Regions from separate parts of the Sphingomonas sp. CFBP 13733 genome, predicted to be linked through region 2. Evidence: riboswitches for the same ligand, from Rfam matches in the RefSeq annotation. Region 2 holds a riboswitch; the other holds the start of a gene.

Region 1 (10,629 bases), 380 kb from region 2:
CACGTCGATGTGGCCGATTCGCCGAATCTCCATCATGCCCACCATGCTCAATCGATCAGGATCGAGCCGAGCACGGGGGTGGCATGCTCCTGCAGCACGGCCGCGGCGTTGCGCAGCGCGCGCGCGTCCGACCGGTTGCGGCGCGCGACGATGATCGCCGCGTCGAGTCCGAAACACGCCTCGAGCTGCGTCGCGCTGGCGGGGCCGGCATCGAAGATCACCAGCCCATAATGATCGCGCAGCGGATCGAGCGTGTTGGCAAGACGCTGGCGATCGAAGAGCTCAGACGCGTTGGGGACGCTCGGGCCCGCCGACAGCAGCGACAGGCCGGGGATCGCGGTCGTCTGGGCGATCGCCTCGACGCGGCCGCCCGACGACAACAGCGTCGACAGGCCCGTGCGGTTGGGCAGGCGGAACAGCCCGTGCTGACGCGGTGCGCCGATGCCGCCATCGACCAGCAGCGTCGAATAGCCGGCCTGCGCGCACGCGACCGCCAGATTGGCGGTGAGCACGGTGGTATGCAGCGTCTCGTCGTCGATCCCGATCATCGCGATCCCCTGAAGCGGGGAGCCGTCGGGACGGACGTCGCGCGTCACGATCGCGCGAATGTCGCGCGCGGTGACCGCGATGGGATCATCGGGCGCGAATGCTGCAACGACCAGCGGATCGACGCGCTCATCGCCCTCGGGAAGAACCGTGAAGCCCTGCTGCAGCTCGATCGCGCGGCGCACCTGCTCCTCGGTCGCAAAGCCGAGCTCGACCGCCGCCTCGCCGAACAACAGCCCGGTTTCAGCCTGGCGATGCTCGATCTGGCGATGCGCCTCGGGCGACAGCGACAGCAATTTGCCCAGAAGCTGCCGCTGGCTGGGCGCTTCGGCACCCGGCGCGACCGCGGGACGAACGACATTTGCCGTTTCGCTCGAACGAAGCCTCATAACGTCTGCCTTCCACCCAGCAGCGACGCGACGCGCGACTGCGAAAACGATACCGAGCCCAGCACGGGCACACCCATGGCCGTCGCTGCGCCGCTCGACGTCCGCACCCGCGGCCGCCACAGTTCGAGCGCCAGCGCCGTCCCCGCTGCCAGCATTCCGCCCAGCACGAGGCCGAGCGCCAACCGCATCGGTACGTTGGGCGAGGAGGGGAACATCGGCGGCTGCGCGACGTCGAGCTGGACGACGTTGGTCGACGGCGCCTCGCTCTGGAGCCGCATCGTGCCGAGACGCTGGGTCACGGTGTCATAGGCCGCACGGGCCGAATCGACGTCGCGCTGGAGCACGTCGAGCTCGGCGCGGTCACCCGCCAGCGACAGCATCTTGCCGCGCTGCTGGTTCAGCAGGGCGCGCATCTGGCTTTCCTTGCTGCTCGCCGCACCGCTGGCGACGCGCACCGCATTGGTGCTCGTCCCGGTCTCGACCGCGAGCCGGCGACGCAGCGCCGACAGTTCCGCCTCGGCGGCCTGGCGCTGCGGGTGGTTCGGGCCGAGATCCGCGCTGAGCTGTGCGACTTCGGCTGTCTTGGCCGAGATTTGCGTGCGCAGACCCTGGACGACACCGGCCGACTGCACGTCGAGCCCGGTGCTGCCGCCGCCAGCGCGTGCGCCGGCATCCGCCGCCGCCGCTTCGGCCGCGGTCAGCTGGCCGGACAATTCGGTCAGGCGGGCGGCGTCGGTATTGTTGGTTGTCGTGTCGACGATCCCGGTGCGACGCTGGAACGCGGTCAGCCGGCCCTGCGCCTGCTCGAGCGCGGTGCGGACCTCGCGCGTGCGATCCTCGAACCAGCGCGAATAGGTGCGGGCGGGATCGGTCTGCAGTTGCAGGCGCGCATCGAGGTAGCTGGTGGCAAAGCCATTGGCGACCTGGGCCGAGAATTGCGGATCGGCCGATTTGAAGCGGATCGCGAGCACGCGCGAGGTCCGGCCCGGTATGACCTCGAGCCCGCCGAGCAGCTGGCGACCATACCAGGCGTTGACGTCGCCGGCGCCACCGGTGCGCGCACGCCACTGGTCAGCAACCTGCGGGTTGGCGGCAAGCTTCAGGTCGCGGACGACCGCGGCGGCGATCGCCTCGCTCTGCAGGACGTCGGCCTGGGTCGCGACGAGCGCGGCCACGCCATCCTGCTGCGGCGCCGCCTCGTCGGTAACCGACTGGGCCGGGCCGCCGTCGAACAGCAGCGAGGACTGCGCGACATAGGTCTTGGGCGTGACGGCCGTCCAGAGTGCGACCAGCACGACGATCAGCAGAATGATCGCCAGCTCGATACGCCAGCGCGCCTTGAGCGACGCGATCAGATCAGCGGGTATTAGCAAGGTTGCTCTCCTGCGGTGCGCCAAGCCGGGCCGCCGTGGTGGAAACAGGGGTCGTCATCAACAGCGCGATCAGCATCTGCGGCGCGGTACTGTCACGGAAATACACGCCATCGTGTTCGCCGTCATTGCCCCGTTCGCGGACCAATGCGGGGTCTAGCATCGAAATGGCACGATCATATCGATCGGTATCAAGCAAAACGACGTCCATTGTCGCGGCGGCGCGGGCCAAAGCTTCGAGCGCATCGCGCTGTTCGAGCGTGCAGCCGAGCACGACCTTCGCGAACAGCCGCGCATCGGGCTCGTTCATCTGCGCCCAGTGGCTGAACGCATCGACGAAGCCGGTGCGGGTATGCGCCTTGGTGACGATATCCGCGTCGCTGCTGACAGCGGCGAGCGACGAATGCCCGGCCAGCATGCGCAGGTGATAGGGCGAGCCACAGGCGGCATCGGCGATCATCGCGCGCGCATCGGTATCGAAGCGGACGCCGGTATTGGCCTCGCCGCGTGCGATCAGCGCGTCGACGCTGTCGGCGCCGATCCGGCCCAGCGACACGATCCGCATGTGACGGCGGAGCGACGGGTGGCCGGCGACGACGTCGGACACGGTCCGCGCGATCCCGACCAGCACGAACAGCACCGGCACGAGCGCGTCGGACAGCAGCTTCATCGCCGCCGCGACGTCGCTCTTCACGCTCGCATCCTCGATCCGGTCGAACTCGTCGAAGATCAGAATCGTCGGCGCGGTGACGCGGTCTGCCACCAGATCGACGAACGCCCGCGGGCCGAAATTTTCCGGCATCTGTTCGAGCTTCTGCGCAAAGGCACGCTGTCCGCCGGGCGCGAAGGCTGCGGGCGGGAGCGCATCGAGATAGAGCCTGATGATGTCGGCGAAGGTCGCATGCGGTTCGCACGCGAAATAGAGCACGACGGCGCCCGATTCATCCGCATGCTCACCGAGCACGCGCACCAGCGACGTCTTGCCCGAGCCGCGTGCGCCGTGGATCACCGCATGCTGGTGAAAGTCGAGCGTCGCGGCGAGCAGATGGTCGAGCTCGACCGCGCGTCCGAACAGTTCGCCGCGGGTTCGCACCGGGCGTGCGGCATCGAACGTGTCCGCGATCCTGCGCCGGTCGCCGATCAGCCGCGTCGCGGTGCTTGCCGGGGCGGGATCCGCGGGCAGGTCGACGACCGGCGCGGCGGGCGGGGTGTAGCGATGCGTCAGCTCGATCACGGGGGGCTCGGCCCATCCGCGGCCGTCCAGCCAGCGCGTCAGCGATGCAATCCATGACTTCAACATAATTCTTGTATCTGCCTTGCCGATCCGGGGAGCGGGTACGCGACGTTGCTGCAACGCACAATAGGATTGCCGTACGGCTCCACGGGGCCACTATACCCTGTGATCATTAAGATTTGTGCCGTATCAGGATAGACATTTGCGGTTTGTCCCCGGTCTTGTCGGGTTGCACGCTGTACATATACGGCCCCCACAGGGCGCCGCCTGCCCAATAGGTCCAACCGAGCCAGACGTCCGAGCCCGCGTCAAGTGTGCCGAGCACCGCATCGAGCGCGGCGAGGCAGTTCGGGTCGCTGCTGGCGCCGAATTCGCCGAGAAATCCCCGTGTCTTGTTGGCGCGCAGCCAGGCGGTGGCCGAATCGAATGCCTGTGCGGCGGCCTTTGGCGACACGCATTCCGGATGCGTTCCCGAGGAGTCGGCATCCGGATATTGGTGCATCTCGAACGCCATGTTGTTCGCCGGGTCGACGAGCGTTTTCAGCGCTTCGCCGTTCGAGTCGCTGCCTTTCGTCCAGGAATGGGCACCCGACCAGTTCGTCCCCGGGACGAGCACCAGATTGCGCGCGCCTGTCGCGCGGATCGCCTGTAACGACGCCTCCGCAATCGGTCGCCACGCGGTGGCGGAGAGGCCATTAGGTTCGTTCATCACGCCGAACGCGATACGCTTGTCCCCGGCATAATGGCGGGCGAGGCGGGTCCAGAGGTCGGCGAGCATCGCGCCGCGCGGGTCGATCTGGTCGAGCCGTTGGCCCCGGTATTTGGCGTAATTGTGCACGTCGAGGATGATCAGGCCGAACCCGCCGAGCCCCGCGATCGATTCGTCGAGCCGTGCGAGTTCCGTGGCGTCGATCGGGGCATTGGGCCGCGGTTGCAGCCGTTCCCAGAGAACGGGCACGCGGATCGCGTTCATGCCCGCGGCGACGAAGGGCGCGGTCTCCTGTGGCTTGGGGTAGAAATAGTCGAAGCCGTAGCGCCCGGGAATGCGCTTCGAGGCAAAGCCGCCCGTCGCGATGTTGACGCCGGTATAGCGCGGATGCGCAGGCTTGCGCGGCCCAGTCGCGGAGGGGGCATCGGCGGCGGGATCGAGCGTGATCGGTAGACCGGTTCGCGAGGGCGCAATCATGACCGCAACGCCGGCCGTCGCGACCAGCGCAGCGCCTCCCAGCGCGATGAACAGGCCGTTATGTCGCATCGGCACGCCCATCACCCAAGCCGGTGACCCGTGCAAGCATCACACGACCAACGCCGGGGGAATCGCGACGGCTGGCCCGGGTAGCGGGGTGCGCCGGCGCTGGCGGCACGGGACATGGCGGGGCACTAGGGTATGAAAAAGGGCGCCCCGTTGCCGGAGCGCCCTCTTCTCAGGCCGTGGCCGCAGACGTCAGGCTGTTGCGAAACAGACCTGGCGACGACGAATGCGCAGGGCATCGCATGAAACGAGACATTCCGACCCCCGGACGCCGATCACTGATTCAGAGCCATTTCTCGTTGATGAAGACCGAGTCCTCGGCCTTCAGTTCGCCGTCGAGATCGACCTTCTTCAACTTCTCGCCGTCGCGGAAGATCGTGACGTTCCGCGTCGATCCGGCGAGCGTCGGACCACCGGCGCGGGCCAGCGCCTGGCGAACCGTCATCCCGGTCTTCAACGGGAAGGATCCCGGCGAATTCACCTGGCCATAGACATAGATGACGGGCGCGACCGGAACGAAGAGCGTGTCCTTCGCCTCGAGCAGCGTCGCCGCGCTCCATTCGCCGCTGAGGTCCGACAGGAGGATGCGGTGTTCGACCGGATCGCCGACGCGCTTCAGGATCGCATAGTCCGCGCTGGTCCCACGCGTGCCGCCCGCGCGGGCGAGCGTCATGCCGACGGTCAGCTGCAGATCGAGCGGATAGATGCCGGGGGTTCCGACCTCGCCGAACACGGTCACCGAGCTGCTGACGAACTGCGTGACCTCGACATTGACGACGGGCTTGACGAAATAGCCGCCGCTCCGCAGCCGGGCGGCGATGTCCGCGGCAAGTTCGCGCGCGGTCTGGTTGCGGACCTGGACCGCGCCGAGGAACGGCAGGGTGATCGTACCGTCGCTCTTGACGCGCGTCTTGACCACCTGGCCCGGGCCCTGGCCGAAAATCGTCACCTCGACCTCGTCATCGGGGGCCAGGCGATAGCCGTCGTTGGGTACGGCACCCGCCGGCGCGGGTGTCGGGCGCGCGGTTGGTACCTGCGCCCCGGCGGCCGTAGCGGCCATGAGCAACGGCAGAACAAGCGAATGCGCCATGCGGATCTTCATCATCATCCCCTTAGAAACGGGCCGTGACACCCGCCGATGCGGATGTGGCCGTATAATCGTAAATCGCATTGTCGGCCGTGCGGCGCTGATGCGTGACGCTCAGGCTGAGCCGCAGCGACCGGTGGAAATCGAATGCATAGCTGCCACCGACCAGGTTCAGCTTGTCCTTGCCGCGTGGTGGTTGAAGCGTAAGCGCCAGATCCTCGCCGCGCGGATCGCGTTGCGCGCGCTGGGCGAACAGGGTGGCGGTGCTGCGCGCCGAGAGCAGATAGGACACGTTGAGGTTGTAGCTGTCGGCGATGATATAGGTCGCGCCAAACGAGCTCTGATTCTGCACCGCACGGCGGCCGGAGCCGACGATCGTGAACCGGGGCACCGGGCGTATCGTCACCTGCGCGTCGAACGACGGGCCGCTGAAGGACGGCACGGCCGCGCGCTTGGGGTCGGCATGCGTGATGCCGCCGCCTAGCCGGAAGCTGACGCGCGGCGCGACCGAACGTTCGAAGACCAGCTGGACGTCGGTGATCATCGTCGAATCGTCGATCCCGGTCAGATCCTCGATACCCGGGCGCGCGATCTTCGCAACGGAGCCAATGAGCTGCAGCGTCCCGAGGCTGGGCCGCCCATAGCCGATCCCCGCGCGCAGCGCGGACTGGTTCGTGTCCAGAACCTTGCGGCTGCTGTTGGTGAGCGACACGCGGTTGACACCCACCGCGGGAAAGAAGCCCGCCGCGGCGCGGCAACTCGCGCCGACGTCATAGACCTGGCGCAGGAAGCTCTCGGTCACCACGGTGTTGGTGTCGCCGAGATCGAACTGCGCGCGTTCGAGCGCCGCGCTGCCGGTCACGCTGCAGGGCGCGCCGACCGGGGTCGTCACGCTCGAGGTCAGGTTGATCCGCTCACGATCGAGGCCGCTGAACCGGGTGTTGAAATCATAGCCGACCGTGCCGCCGGCGGTGACGCGGGTGCGGCCGAAGATGCGGTTCAGATCGACCGCCAACGCCGGCGAAACGCGGATATTGTCGCGCGGCCCGCTCCCGCGCGCGTCGTTGAGACGCAGCACGTTGCTGTCATAGACACTGGTGATCACCGGCACGACACGAAACCGGTCGACATTGCCCGCGACGGGCACGCTGACGGGTGTGTTGACGTTGACCGTCTGTGCCTGCGCACCGCTCACCAAACCGCCGGTCATGGCCGCCGCGAGCGCGACCTTGCCGATCCGTGCAGTTCGCTCGTCTCGAGCCCTTCGCATTGTTTCCCGTCATGTTTTCAATTGCTACCCGCATGATGCGCGGTCGCATTTCGTCCTTCGAGCTATTCCGGCGCTTGTCAAATCTCGACTCGCGGCACCGGGCCCAAGGGCACCGCGTCTCGATAAGTGAAAAGCGCGATCAGGTCGAGTGACGGCGTCGCACGGTGCTGTCCCTTGATCGTACACCGGGTCGCGACGATTCGGGTGTCAGGCCTCGGCGATCAGGCTGAGAACGTCGCCGATCAGGCGTCGCATCGCGTCGCGCGCACCATCGGCATCGCGCGCGGCGATCGCGACGGCGACCGCGGCATGGTCGGCGATGTTCGCGCTGCGCCCCTTGATCCGGTTGGTGAAGCGGATCGAGGTGCGCAGCGCGGTTTCGACCACCGACTGGAACTGTGCGTAGAAGGGGTTGCGCGACGCGCGCAGGACGGCGACGTGGAACGCGATGTCCGCGTCGAGTGGATCGTCATAGCTGCGCTCAGCCGCGGCCATCCGCGCCAGCCCCGCCTCGATCGCGACCATGTCCTGTTCGGTGTGGTACAGCGCCGCGAGCGCCGCCGCTTCGGGTTCGATCCCGATCCGCAGCTGGTTGAACTGCTGGAGCAGCTCGACCGAGAATTTGCGGTCGAGCAGCCAGCGCAGCACATCGGTGTCGAACAGGTTCCAGCTGCTCGATGGCTGCACGATCGTGCCCTGTCGCGGGCGCGCGCTGACCAGTCCCTTGGCGGTCAGCATCTTGACCGCCTCACGGGTCACCGATCGGCTGACGCCATGCGCCACCGCGATCTCCGCCTCGGTGGGGAATGGCCGATCCGTATATTGGCCGGTCACGATGGCCTTGCCGAGCAGGTCGAGCATGCCATGCGTAAGGTTCCGTCCCAGATCCCGATTCTCCAGGGCAACGACGTCGGTCAGCACACGCTCCATAAAGCCTGTGTGGCGCAAACCGGTCCGGCTGTCACCCACTGCAAGCCTCTGGGCGGGGTGGATTGTCATATAATTCTGCCGCGCGTGTGCCGGGAAGGCGCTGCGGACGGGCAAACGGGCAATAACGCTATCGCCGGAGGACCGAACCGCCTAGACGGCGCGCTCCCCGGGGGGCCGCTGACGCGCGGCTGAGAGGTGGGCTGCAGCCCATGACCCGCTGAACCTGATCCGGTTGATACCGGCGTAGGGAGGGCTGGCGGCGCGTCCGTCGTCCCTCCGTGTGGAGTGGACGCAAGACCGTGATGATCCTTCGATTTGACCTGATGACGGGCCGGCCGCCCCGTGTTGCATGCAGCGCGCTGGCAGTGGCACTTGCTGCTGTGGTGGCCTTCGCCCCCGCCAGCGCGCAGACGCAGGCGGATGCGCGGGACGGCGCCGACCCGGTCGATATCCGCGTCGTCGGTCTTCTCGATCCCGAGGGGCTGCTCCCCGACCAGACGGTGCCCAAATCCGAAAGCGCGATCGCCGCTGCGTTCATCACCAAGCAGGCGCCGACGCTCAACGCGTTCCAGCTGGTCAACCTCCTGCCCGGCGCGACCGTCGCGTCGAGCGATCCTTACGGCTTGTCGACCAGTTCGAGCCTGACGTTGCGCGGGCTGGGGCAGGACGAGATCGGTGTGACGATGGAGGGCGCGCCGCAGAACGACATTGGCTATTATTACGCCTATCCCTCGCAGTTCGCCGATACCGAGAATCTCCAGCGGATCGCGCTGGCGCAGGGCGCGGTCGATATCGCGTCGCCGACGCTGGGGGGTGCGGGCGGGTCGCTGTCGCTCTGGCTCGACGATCCGAGTGCGGCGCCGCGCGGGCTCGTCGACCTGTCGATCGGATCCTATGCGGCGCGGCGCGGCTTCGTCCGGCTCGATACCGGACGGATCGGCCAGACGGGGCTGCGGGCCTTCGTCTCCTATTCGAACACGCGCGCGAACAACTGGCGCGGTGCCGGCCATGACACGCGCCAGCATGTCGATGCCAAGCTGCTCGGCGAATGGGGCAACGGCAACCGCGCGAGCCTGGCGCTGTCGTTCAACAACGCGAACTCGTCGACCTATCGCAGCCCGACGCTCGCCGAATGGCGCGCGCAGGGACGCGATTTCAACTTCGATGCGCGGTACAGCGCGGGCAACACCAATTACTGGCGGCTCTACCGCGCGCCGTTCCGCAACCTCTATGCGTCGGCGCCGGTGCATCTGGCGCTGGGCGCGGGGGTAACGCTCGACAGCACCAGCTATCTGCAGTTCGGCTACGGCAATTCGCCCTATGGGACGCAGCTCGGCACGACCGGCAACTTCCTGGGTATCGAGCCGCTCGCCGATCCGATCGCGCTGCCGGGTGCGGTCGACGGGGTCGCGACGGTGTTGGGCAATTATACCGGCGACCAGCGCCGCGTGGGCACGGTCAACACGCTGACGATCGAGCGCGGCATCCACCGGCTGACCGCAGGGTTGTGGTTCGATCACGGCACCGACCGCGTCGTCCAGTCCTATACCGCGGTCGGTGCCGATGGCGCGCCGGCCGATCGCTGGGGCTATCGCGCAAAGGCGATCCGGACCGCCGACGGCCGGCTGCTCGCCTATGAGAACCAGCGGACCGTGACCGTCACCAAGGCGGCGTTCCTGGCCGACCATATCACGCTGACACCGCGTCTTGCGGTCGATATCGGGTTCAAGGGCGTCAATGTGCTGCGCAGCGGGCGCAACTACCTGCCGGGTCCGCAGGACCGCGTCCGCCTCGACAGCTTCGCCGCGCTGCCGCGGGCGGCGGTGCATTACGAGATCGACGACCGGCAGCAGCTGTTCGCCAACATCACGACGAACTTCCGCACGCCGAACGAGTTCACGCTTTACGACAGCTATGCGGGCGGTGCGCTGGTCAGCGCGGGGACGACCGCGCTGAAGAACGAATATGCGGTCTCGCAGGAGCTGGGCTATCGCTATATCGGCCCCGCACTGTCCGCATCGGTGACGGGGTTCCATTATGATTTCCGCAACCGCCAGCTGGCGACGGTCATCAACAATGGCGGCGCGCTGGTCAATTCGACGCTGAATGCCGGGGGACAGAGCTCCTACGGGATCGATGCCGAGATCGACTATCGCCCGGCGCGCGGTGTCAGCGTCTATGTCTCGGGCGAATATCTGCGCGCACGGATCAGCGACGACCTGCCGGTCGGCGACGATTATCTGCCGACCCGCGGCCGGCATGCGGTCTCGAGCCCGACCGTGCAGATCGGTGGCGGCGGGACCTATGACGACGGACGGTTGTTCGGCAGTGTCGCGGTCAAATATGTCGGCCGGCAATATGCGACGTTCGTCAACGACGAGAGCATCAAGGGCTATGCGACGCTCGACCTGTCGGTCGGCGTGCATCTGGCGTCGATGCTCGATGGCAAGCGGACCGACCTGCGGCTGAACGCGATCAACGTGACCGATCCGCGCGTGCTGGCGGGGGTGCAGTCGGTCTCGACCAATGCGCGCGACGTGATCGGGCGCGG
Region 2 (10,629 bases):
TGCGCCGCGATGTGGGCCGACGCCCGCGTCTATGCGATGATCGGCGGCACGCCGCGTAGTCGCGAGGAGGTGTGGATCCGGTTGCTCCGCTCGATCGGGCAGTGGACCGTGTTCGGCTATGGCAGCTGGATCGTGCGCGAGACTGTGACCGGCCGGCTGATCGGCGAGATGGGTCTGATCGAAGCGCGGCGCGCGATCCTGCCGCCGATCGACGGTCCCGGTGCGATCGGCCCCGAAATGGGCTGGACGCTGACCGGCGACGCGCAGGGACAGGGTTATGCGTCGGAGGCGATGGCGGCGGTCCTGGCCTGGGCCGACCCGCGCATCGCCGCGACGACCTGCATCATCGACCGCCGCAACGCGCCCTCGCTCCGCCTCGCCGAGCGCCTCGGCTACCGCCTGCGCATCGAGGGTCGTTATCGTGACGCGCCGATCCTGATCCTCGACCGGCGCGCCTGACCTCGGTTCCGGACGCTCGGCGGACAGGTCGAGCGATGCTGGCCGAGGAACTGCGCGGGTTTTTACGGTACCGGGCAGCCGCAAGTCGTCGCTGCTGCCCGGCACCATGTGCGGCGCGCGCTCATTTCCGGATCAGCCGGGAGCGCACATGCCCATGTTTACGCGCTGGCGATCAGTTCGCCGGGACCTTGATGAACGGGTCATAGCTGTAAGTCTTGCCCGACATCGAGAAGACGACGCTGTACTGGTAGGACCCCGTTGCTGTGCCGTTGTTGATCACACAGGTCCAATAGATAACGCCCGCGGGCGTCGTCTGTTTTTCAAGCTTCTGGAATACACTATTCGGCGGGTTCTGCGTGCATTGACCGGTAAACCCGGTGATTGCGATATTATGGGCGGGATTGATGGGATAGACGGTCCACACCAAGACGTCACCGGCGTTGCACGGCGTCGTCAACTCGTTGCCACCCTCGGACGTGCCTTCATAGCCCGTTGTGTCGATCATATACAGACCTTGGGTGATGGTCTGGCCACTGGCCGTCGACTGAGCTGTTTCCACATCCACAGCAATCATGATGTTGATGGTTGCCATATACTCATCTCCTAAATTTATAGTATCGAGATGGCCTGTCTCTGACATGGCGTCGGACTTTCAAACAGGCGATATCGTCGTAATGGAGCAATGTTCTGCTATCAGGGTCTCAAATCTGTTGACCTGAAAAAAAATATCACATTGGGAGGCGTCAAATAAAGTTCGATAGATGAATTCGTGGCGCTGAATTCTGTAAAATCGATAAAGATATGATAAGGGTCCGGTGTTCCGACATAGAATGGGGCGGCGTTAGGTTTGCAGGCGCACAGGCCGTCGTGCTTTGCAGCCGCGTACCCGGATGCCGCCGGTTTCGATCATTTTGCGGGGGCGATAGACTAGAGTCAGTGCAAACAGGTGGAGCACCGGCCGGGCGTGGTCGACCGAGGGTCTGAATGGCAACGGCGTTCGATCCGGTCCCGGCGCTGTGATAATTCCGCTACGGGTCATTGCGATTCCGACCCTGGCGGTGCGCTCGGTTTGGCTCTGACGGTCATGACCGTTATGGAGGGGGCCAATCCGATGGGCCGGGAGGTTTTTCCCCGGTTCATGTGGAGGGGAGCATTGGGGACATGGCTGATCACGGCCAGCCACCATCAGCCACATCATGAACGATACAGGTGCAATTATGAGCTCATTTTCCGGTTCTGGGATCGGCTCTGCGGCACCGACCGGGAGCACGGCGATGCGGGCAGCTCGCATGCCAAGGCTGCCGCGCGTGCTGGCGGCGGCCGCCGTCTGGGCCGTTCTGGCGGCAGCGAGCCCGGTCACGCGGCTCGACGTCGAGGTCGACAATCTTCGCTCGGCCAAGGGCTTGATCCGTATCTGCCTGACCGCCGACCCCGACAATTTCCCCGCCTGTGTCGACGATGCCAAGGCACTGACCCGGACCCTGCCCGCCGCGGTCCGGACGACGAGCTTTCCGGGCCTGCCGCAGCGTGGCTATGCGCTGGCGATCATCCATGACGAGAACAGCAACTCCAAGCTCGACACGATCGCGGGTATCCCGCGCGAGGGCTATGGTTTCTCGAACAACGCCGCGGTACGCTTCGGACCGCCGCGCTTTTCCGCGGCACGGTTCATGCTCGCCGGTGATGCCGAAATGCAACAGGTCAGGATGCGTTACATCTTCTGACGGATTGCAACGGACCGAATGGGGTTGCCCCGCGTTGCGCGGTGGAACCTTTTTGTCCGGAGCCCGTCCTTGCGCGCATTCTCACTCGTTCTGACTGCCGCAACCGCGGCAGTCGCCCTCGCCACGCCGGCACTTGCGCAGACGGATCCCAATCCGACCCCGCCAATCACCGATCCCGCCGACAACAACCGCATCACGCTCGGTCTCGGCGTCGCGTCGCTTCCCGATTACGAGGGTGCGGACAGCAACAGCTTCACCCCCGGCGCGGTCGCGATCGGTACGGTCCGTGGCCATGACTTCTTCACACGCGGTACGCAGCTCTATGTGAACCTGATCCCCAATACCGGGTCCGTCGGGATCAACTACGAAGTCGGCGTTATCGCCGCCGTCCGCACCGATCGCACGGGCCGGGTCGACAACCGGCAGGTCCGCGCGCTCGGCAAGATCGACACGGCCTATGAAGTCGGCGGCTTCGTCGGCATCGGCAAGACCGGCGTCATCACCAGCGATTACGACACGCTGACCGCGCGCGTCGCCTATATCCACGACGTGTCGGGCACGCACGACAGCTATGTCATCACCCCACAGGTCAACTACACGACGCCGCTGTCGGTCCGCACCCTGGTCGCCTTCGGCCTGTCGGCGGATTATGCAGGCAAGGGCTTTGGCCGGACCTATGCCGCGGTCACGCCGATCGGCACGATCAACAGCGGTCTGCGCACCTATGACATCAACGACAGCGGTTTCCGCCGGGTCAACGTCTCCGCCTTCGCGTTGCAGAGCCTGTCGGGCGATCTGCGCCGTGGGTTCGGCGTCGGCGCGGGCGTGCTCTATGGCCGCATGCTCGGCAAGTACAAGGACAGCCCGATCGTCGCGGACGTCGGCGATGCCGACCAGTGGCTCGGCGCGGTGGGCCTGACCTACACCTTCTGATCGCAACCCGCCGATCGACCCGAAACCCCGTGCGGCCCGACCGCGCGGGGTTTTTCGTTTGCGCCCCCGTCTGTTGCGCCTATGCTCGCCCTACCCCGGGGGAGCGCCGATCCGCGCTTGAGAGGAAGGCAGGAGCCTTCGACCCGCTGAACCTGATCCGGTTGATACCGGCGGAGGGAGGGAGCGGTCGCCACAGAACCGCATGCCTTGCTCCGAGACCTTTAGGAGCAAGCGCATGGCCGATTACGATCCCCGCATCCCGACCGCCGATATCGGCGTCACCACCGGCCCGATACGCGGCTCGCGGAAGGTTCATGTCGCGGTGCCCTCCAGCCCCGACGTCCGCGTCGCGATGCGCGAGATCGTGCTCGACCCGAGCTGTTCCGAGCCGCCCTTGCGGGTCTACGACACCAGCGGTCCGTACACCGACCCCAGGGCGACGATCGACATCAACGCCGGCCTGCCGCAACTCCGCCGCCAGTGGATCGAGGCGCGCGGCGACGTCGAGAGCTACGACGCGCGCGAGATCCGGCCCGAGGATAATGGCCAGCTCGGCCCCGACCGCTCGGACGGCGTCCCGCAATTTCCCGGCAGCATCAAGCGCCCGTTGCGCGCCAGGGCTGGCGCCAATGTCAGCCAAATGCATTACGCACGCCGTGGCATCATCACGCCCGAGATGGAATATGTCGCGACGCGGGAGAATCTCGGCCGCGCGATGCTGAAAGAGTATAAGCGCGACGGCGAGAGCTTCGGTGCGTCGATCCCCGACTTCGTCACCCCCGAATTCGTCCGCGACGAGGTCGCACGCGGCCGCGCGATCATCCCCAACAACGTCAACCACCCCGAATCCGAGCCGATGGCGATCGGCCGCAACTTCCTGGTCAAGATCAACGCCAATATCGGCAACTCCGCAGTCGCGTCGAACGTCGCCGCCGAGGTCGACAAGCTCGTCTGGTCGATCCGCTGGGGCGCGGACACGGTGATGGACCTCAGCACCGGCCGCAACATCCACGACACGCGCGAATGGATCCTGCGCAACAGCCCCGTGCCGATCGGCACCGTGCCGATCTACCAGGCGCTCGAAAAGGTCGGCGGCGTCGCCGAGGATCTGACCTGGGAAATCTTCCGCGACACGCTGATCGAACAGGCGGAGCAGGGCGTGGATTACTTTACGATCCACGCCGGCGTGCGCCTCGCCTATATCCCGATGACCGCCAAGCGGGTCACCGGCATCGTCTCGCGCGGCGGCTCGATCATGGCGAAATGGTGCCTCAGCCACCACAAGGAGAGCTTCCTCTACGAGCGCTTCGACGAGATCACCGAGATCATGAAGGCGTATGACATCGCCTATTCGCTCGGCGACGGGCTGCGCCCCGGCAGCATCGCCGACGCGAACGACGAGGCGCAGTTCAGCGAGCTCTACACGCTCGGCGAACTGACCCACCGCGCCTGGAAGAGCGACGTTCAGGTGATGATCGAGGGCCCCGGCCATGTGCCGATGCACAAGATCAAGGAAAACATGGAAAAGCAGCTCGAGGTCTGCGGCGAGGCGCCCTTCTATACCTTGGGGCCGCTCACCACCGACATCGCGCCGGGTTATGACCATATCACCAGCGGCATCGGCGCGGCGCAGATCGGCTGGTACGGCACCGCGATGCTTTGCTACGTCACGCCCAAGGAGCATCTGGGCTTGCCCGACCGCGACGACGTGAAGGTCGGCGTCGTCACCTACAAGCTCGCCGCACACGCCGCCGACCTCGCCAAGGGTCACCCTGCCGCGCAGATGCGCGACGATGCGTTGAGCCGCGCGCGCTTCGAATTCCGCTGGCGCGACCAGTTCAACCTGAGCCTCGACCCCGATACGGCCGAGCAATATCACGACCAGACGCTCCCCGCAGAAGGCGCCAAGACCGCGCATTTCTGTTCGATGTGCGGTCCCAAATTCTGCTCGATGAAGATCACGCAGGAGGTGAGGGACTTCGCCGCGAAACAGAATGGCCCGGCCGACACGTTCCTAGCGGCCGATGTCGATCAGACCGACGCCAACCGCGCGATCTTCGCCAAGGGTGCGCATGCCGACGCGGAAAAGGGCATGGCGAAAATGAGCGAGAGGTTCCGCGAGAAGGGCAGCGAGATCTACCTCCCCGCGGACGTCTGATCCGCCACACCCCTTATCCTCCCCCGCCAGGGGGAGGATAAGGGGTACGTCCGTTACCGCTTGCGCACGAATTCCGCGCGCAGCACCAGACCCTTGATCCCCTCGTAGCGGCAATCGATCTCCTGCGCGTCACCGGTCAGGCGGATCGCCTTGATCAGCGTGCCGCGCTTGAGCGTCTGGCCCGCGCCCTTGACGGTCAGGTCCTTGATCAGCGTCACCTGGTCGCCGTCCGCCAGCACGTTGCCGACCGAGTCGCGGACCACGACCGTGTCGTCGTCCGCCGCGCGGGTCGTGGATGCGGCGTCGGCGGCGACCCATTCGCCGCTGGCCTCGTCATAGACGTAATCGTCGTCCGCCATCGTCATCGTCCTGTTTCGTGCCGGATCACTTGAGCGTCGTCATCTCGACGGGCTTGCCCTTGGTCGTCGGGTTCGACGCGTTCGCCTTGGGCTCCTTCTCGGCCTTGGGCTTGCGGACTTCCTTGTTCGATTTCTTCTGGCTCTTGGCCATGATGCTGCCCTTCCGGCGGGACGGAGCGCCCCGGGACGGCGACGATACACGCTTGCACTCGCGCATACCCGTAGATTCGGATCATCGAGTCGCCCCGGCAGTGCGGGCATCGCGGGCAACCTCGGCCCGGTCGGCGCGTTGGGATGAAAAGAGCATGAGGGGGCTGCGATGCATATCGGATCCGGGGCTGCGCCGATTACCCTGTCGCTGCGTGCGGGGATGGCAATGCTTGCCATGGCCGTTTCAGGCTGCAGTGCGGGCGACGATCCTCAGCAGACTGCTGCGGTCACCAATTTCACGCCGCCTGCCACGCGGACGCCGACCCCCGTGGCGGGGCAGGCGCAGACCACGCCGCTCACCGCTTATGTCGGCAAATATCCGCATGACGCGGTCGATGGCGTCGATTTCTTCGATCGCACCGAGGTGGCCGGCGGGTTGCTCGCGGTGGTCGACGATGCGCGGCTGCGGTCGCTGATCCGCGGACGCTCGGGACCGCAGACGCCGATCTTCCAACGGGGCCGGCGCATCGCCTCCTGGGGGTGCGAGGCGCATAATTGTGGTGATCACAACTGGATGGTCGCAATCGATCCGGCGGGTGGCACGGCGCAGGCCTGTTATCATGATGCCGGCACGATGCAGGACCAGAGCCGCTGGTATGCCGATGGCGCACCGGTCCTGCGCCCCGGCGCCTGTCCTTCGGAGGGTGGAAACGATGCTTGAACACATGCCTGCCTGGCTCGGCCACGCACTTAAAGGATTGCGCGCTGGTGCAGAAGCGCTGGTGATCGCCCGCTCCGCTCTCGGGTCGGGCGCGCAGGCCGGCACCGGGTTCGCGACGCTCGACCTGACCAGCCCCGCCTTTGCGCATGAGGGGCGGTTGCCGCCGCGGTTCACTGCCGATGGTGACGGGGTGTCGCCGCCGCTGCTCTGGAGTGCGCCGCCGGCGGGCACCGCCGCGCTCGCGCTGATCGTCGAGGATGCGGATGCGCCGACTCCGCAGCCGCTGGTTCACGCGATCGTCTGGCATATCGCTGCCGATCGGCTGCGACTGGCCGAAGGTGCGATCACGGCCGACGGCGCAGGGACGCCCGACGGCGATGTCGGGCGCAATTCCTATCTGCGCGAAGGCTGGCTGCCGCCCGATCCGCCGACCGGGCATGGCGAACATCGTTACGCCTTCCAGCTTTTCGCGCTCGATGCGGCGCTGGGCGATCCGGGCGTGTCGCCAGGCCGTACCGCGCTGGTCGAGGCGATGTCGGGGCATGTGCTCGCGGCGGGGTTGCTGATCGGGACCTATTCGCGCGAGGAGGCCGCGCCCGTCGGCCCCGCTTCATCGGCCATGCCGGCCTGACCGCGACCCGCACGTGGCGGGCAGGGATCCGCCACGCTGCCGGTCAGGCGAATGCTGCGGCGTGGGTCGCGATCAGCAGGACCGTGGTCGAGAAGGCGACGATGCCGACGAGCAGGCCGCTGTCCCGCAGGCGGTCGGGCCGGTATTGGCCGCGATGGAGGTGATGAAGCATGATGCAGTCTCCGCAGTCAGGCCGGATCACGCGATCGGGATGATCGGCGTCGCTGCGCTGATCGCGATGCCGGCGAAGACCAGCGCCCCGGCGAACGAGAGGAGGATGCGCTTGGCGGATTCGAAATGGATCGAGGACATGGTGGCTTCCCTTCGGTGATGGCGGCGTCCGGACCATCCGGCTGCCGATATCCCCTGCTTTGCACACCCCGTGCCAGTTCCGTATCCGGTTGAAACAGCGCGGTTTTTCGTGGCACCCCCGCAGCGGTTGGGATTTTGCGCCACACGAATCCGGTGAACGGCGCCAAGGATCGGTGCCGCGGACCGCCGCGCGGATCAGGCGGCGCAGATCCGGTCGCGCCCGTCGCCCTTGGCGGTGTAAAGGAGCCGGTCGGCACGGGCGAACGCGCTCTCGGCGGCTTCGTCCGCATGGATCGCGGTGACGCCTGCGGAAAAGGTGATCTGGCCCAGCGGCGAATCGGTCTCGCGATTGCGGAAGCGTTTGGCGGCGACGATCGCGCGGACCGAATCGAGCAGGCGCGCGGCGTCGCTCAGGCTGACGCCGCACAACAGCACCGCAAACTCCTCGCCGCCGTGCCGCACGACGAGATGCCCCTCGCACCCGACCGCGATCATCTGGCCGATCGCGGTCAGCACCCGGTCGCCGACGCCGTGGCCGAACGCGTCATTGACGCGCTTGAACCGGTCGACGTCGCATACGGCCAGGCAATAGGGGCCCTTGTCCGCGTCGCGTGCGCCGAACGCCTCGTCGAACGCGCGCCGGTTGGGCAGGCCGGTCAGCGTGTCGCGCCGTGCGCTGTCGCGCGCCTCGATCAGCTTGGCACGCAGGACGTCGGTCTCGTGCTTCGCCTTGGCCAGCCGCACCTCCGACTCGCGGATCCTGCTGATCATCGCGGTCGTGATCCGCGTGATCTCGTCGATCTCGGCCAGTCCCGGCGAGGTCGTGATCGCCGCCGCGCTTTCCGCCAGGTCATGGCCGAAGCCGCGGGTCTCGGCGTGGATGCTGTGCATGATCGTCGCGAATCCGTCGACATGCTCCTGCGTCTCGGCGACCAGCCGGTCCGCCTCACCCTCGCGCAGCGCGGGATCGCATTGGTCGTCGGGGTCGACGGTCGCGGGCGTATCGGTAACCTGTCCGCCAAGCGCCTCGATATCCCTGCGCAGCAGCCGGACGCCGCCCTCGGTCAATCGCGCAACCTGCGCCGCGAGCGGGCCGTCCGGCGCCGACAGCACGGCATGCGCGAACGCATAATGCGACGGATCCGGACGCAACCGGTGCTTACGGAGGAATCGGCCGATCTGGTCGAACAGGTCCTCCGTGCTCACCTGTTGTGCGCCCTGCGCGTCCCGCATGTCATTTGCCCCCGTTTCGCCCCCGGAATAGAACGATAAAGGTTAGCAACGCGTGACGATTTGCGGATCTATCGGCGGTTAAGCGTCTCAACTGCGGCCAGCGTCGAACTGACATGCTCGGCCGGGTTCATGTCGTCGTGAACAAAGGCGACCCGGCCGTCGCGGCCGATCACGTAACTGGTGCGCTTCGTGACATTGCGTCCCATCACTTGCTTGCCGAGCGCGACGTCATAGCCCGCGACGACCTTCGGCCCTGCACTTGCGACCGCGAACTTGCCCGCGCATTTCTCCGCCGAGAATTTGCTCAGCGTCTCGACGTTGTCCGCCGACATGCCGATCACCGTCGCGCCGGCCTTCTTGAACGCGGGGACTGCCTCGGCAAAGGCATGCGCCTCGGCATTGCAGCCGCCGGTATAGGCCGCGGGGAAGAAGTAGAGCACGACGGGGCCCTTCTTCAGCTGTTCGGCGAGGTGGACCGTGAACACCTTGCCGGCGATCGCGCCGCGCGTGGTGAAGTCGGGCGCCTTCGCACCGGGCGCGAGCGCCGCGACTGCGGGGGTGGCGAGGAGGAGGGCGGCGAGAGTCGGGACAAGGCGCATGGGGCTATACTCCGGTATGATCGCAGTGACGTACGCCCGCTCGCGGCATCCGTCCATTGCTCGCGCCGTACCGTATCGATAGGCAGGGCAGATGCCAGTGACCCAAGCCGATATCGATCTCGCGCACCGCCTCGCGGATGCCGCGGGCCACGTCATCCGACCCTATTTCCGCCACGAGCACGGCGTCGAGATCAAGGACGACCAGTCCCCCGTCACCCGCGCCGACCGCGAGGCCGAATCGGCGATGCGCCGGCTGCTCGACGCCGAACGCTCGGGCGACGGTATCGTCGGCGAGGAGTTTGGCGAGAAGACCGGCGTCACCAACCGCAAATGGGTGCTCGACCCGATCGACGGCACGCGCAGCTTCACCGTCGGCCGCGCGATCTTCGGCACGCTGATCGCGCTGGTCGAGGATGGCTGGCCGGTGCTCGGGATCATCGACCAGCCGGTCCAGCGCGAACGCTGGGTCGGCGTCGCGGGGCGTCCGACGACGCTGAACGGCGTGCCGGTGCGCACCCGGGTCTGTCGCGAGCTGGCGGGATCGACGATCGCGACGACCAGCCCGCATCTGTTCGGCGAGGCTGACGTCCCGCATTACCTAGCGCTCGTCGCGGCTATCTCGGGCGGCAATCCGCGCCAGGGGCCGGTCTATGGCGGCGACTGCTATAATTACGGGCTGCTCGCGAGCGGGCATCTCGACGTCGTCTGCGAATCGGGTCTCCAGCTCTACGACTTCGCCGCGCTGGTCCCGGTCGTCGAAGGCGCCGGAGGGATGATGTGCGACTGGAACGGCGACCCGCTGACCGCGGACAGCGAAGGTCATGTGCTCGCGATCGGCGATCCGGCGCGGCTGGACGACGTGCTCGAGGCGATGCACCGGATCGCGGGTGATGCGCATGACGATGGCGGTTCGCATAACCACGGCGATCACGACCATTGATACCGTCTTGGTGGCCGACGGGCGTCATGCCTCGCACCCAATCTGATATCCGTCATCCCGGCGAAAGCCGGGACCCATGGACACGGAACGGTCGCTAACCGCGCTGGCCGAAACCATGGGCCCCGGCTTTCGCCGGGGTGACGGGATGGGCTTGTAGGCGCAAAAAAAAACTGCAGCGCCGCCGCCGCCTTAGAAGATCCCCAGAAACTTCTTCTTCTGCCCCTTCTTCTCCGCCTCGGACGCCTTGCCGTCCTCGCCCTTGGCGGTCGTCCCGCGGCCGACATCGTCGCGCGTCTCGCCCTTGGTCGTCCGCTGCGCCTTGGCGGTCGCGCCGGCCAGCACCGGGCCGCACGCGGTGGCCTTCGCATCGCCGACATCGACGAACGCGAGCACACCCGCGACCGGCGTCG

Evidence for each region. Region 2 has a riboswitch for thiamine pyrophosphate ahead of thiC (phosphomethylpyrimidine synthase ThiC). Riboswitches for the same ligand answer to the same signal wherever they lie in the genome.
Region 1: it holds a riboswitch for thiamine pyrophosphate, as region 2 does, so the genes downstream of both, IFT71_RS08820 (TonB-dependent receptor domain-containing protein) here and thiC (phosphomethylpyrimidine synthase ThiC) in region 2, are expected to answer to the same signal.

The regions. Positions count from the first base shown of each region.
Region 1 covers NZ_JACYUP010000003.1:74,739-85,367, reverse strand. Annotated here, with positions in the region: gene IFT71_RS08860 (WecB/TagA/CpsF family glycosyltransferase) at 1-36, opposite strand, end outside; gene IFT71_RS08855 (CpsD/CapB family tyrosine-protein kinase) at 48-935, opposite strand; gene IFT71_RS08850 (GNVR domain-containing protein) at 932-2,308, opposite strand; gene IFT71_RS08845 (ATP-binding protein) at 2,292-3,602, opposite strand; gene IFT71_RS08840 (glycoside hydrolase family 5 protein) at 3,712-4,794, opposite strand; gene IFT71_RS08835 (SLBB domain-containing protein) at 5,075-5,893, opposite strand; gene IFT71_RS08830 (outer membrane beta-barrel protein) at 5,904-7,148, opposite strand; gene IFT71_RS08825 (FadR/GntR family transcriptional regulator) at 7,356-8,078, opposite strand; TPP riboswitch at 8,243-8,331, shown strand; gene IFT71_RS08820 (TonB-dependent receptor domain-containing protein) at 8,402-10,629, shown strand, end outside.
Region 2 covers NZ_JACYUP010000003.1:451,165-461,793, reverse strand. Annotated here, with positions in the region: gene IFT71_RS10745 (GNAT family N-acetyltransferase) at 1-459, shown strand, start outside; gene IFT71_RS10740 (hypothetical protein) at 632-1,051, opposite strand; partial or broken gene IFT71_RS21435 (sterol desaturase family protein) at 1,470-1,828, shown strand; gene IFT71_RS21430 (DUF2141 domain-containing protein) at 1,734-2,183, shown strand; gene IFT71_RS10730 (MipA/OmpV family protein) at 2,253-3,116, shown strand; TPP riboswitch at 3,205-3,312, shown strand; gene thiC (phosphomethylpyrimidine synthase ThiC) at 3,352-5,274, shown strand; gene IFT71_RS10720 (alkylphosphonate utilization protein) at 5,328-5,633, opposite strand; gene IFT71_RS21715 (hypothetical protein) at 5,659-5,784, opposite strand; gene IFT71_RS10715 (hypothetical protein) at 5,953-6,504, shown strand; gene IFT71_RS10710 (YbhB/YbcL family Raf kinase inhibitor-like protein) at 6,497-7,135, shown strand; gene IFT71_RS21710 (hypothetical protein) at 7,179-7,307, opposite strand; gene IFT71_RS10705 (GGDEF domain-containing protein) at 7,643-8,653, opposite strand; gene IFT71_RS10700 (peroxiredoxin) at 8,749-9,279, opposite strand; gene IFT71_RS10695 (inositol monophosphatase family protein) at 9,371-10,219, shown strand; gene IFT71_RS10690 (AsmA family protein) at 10,409-10,629, opposite strand, start outside.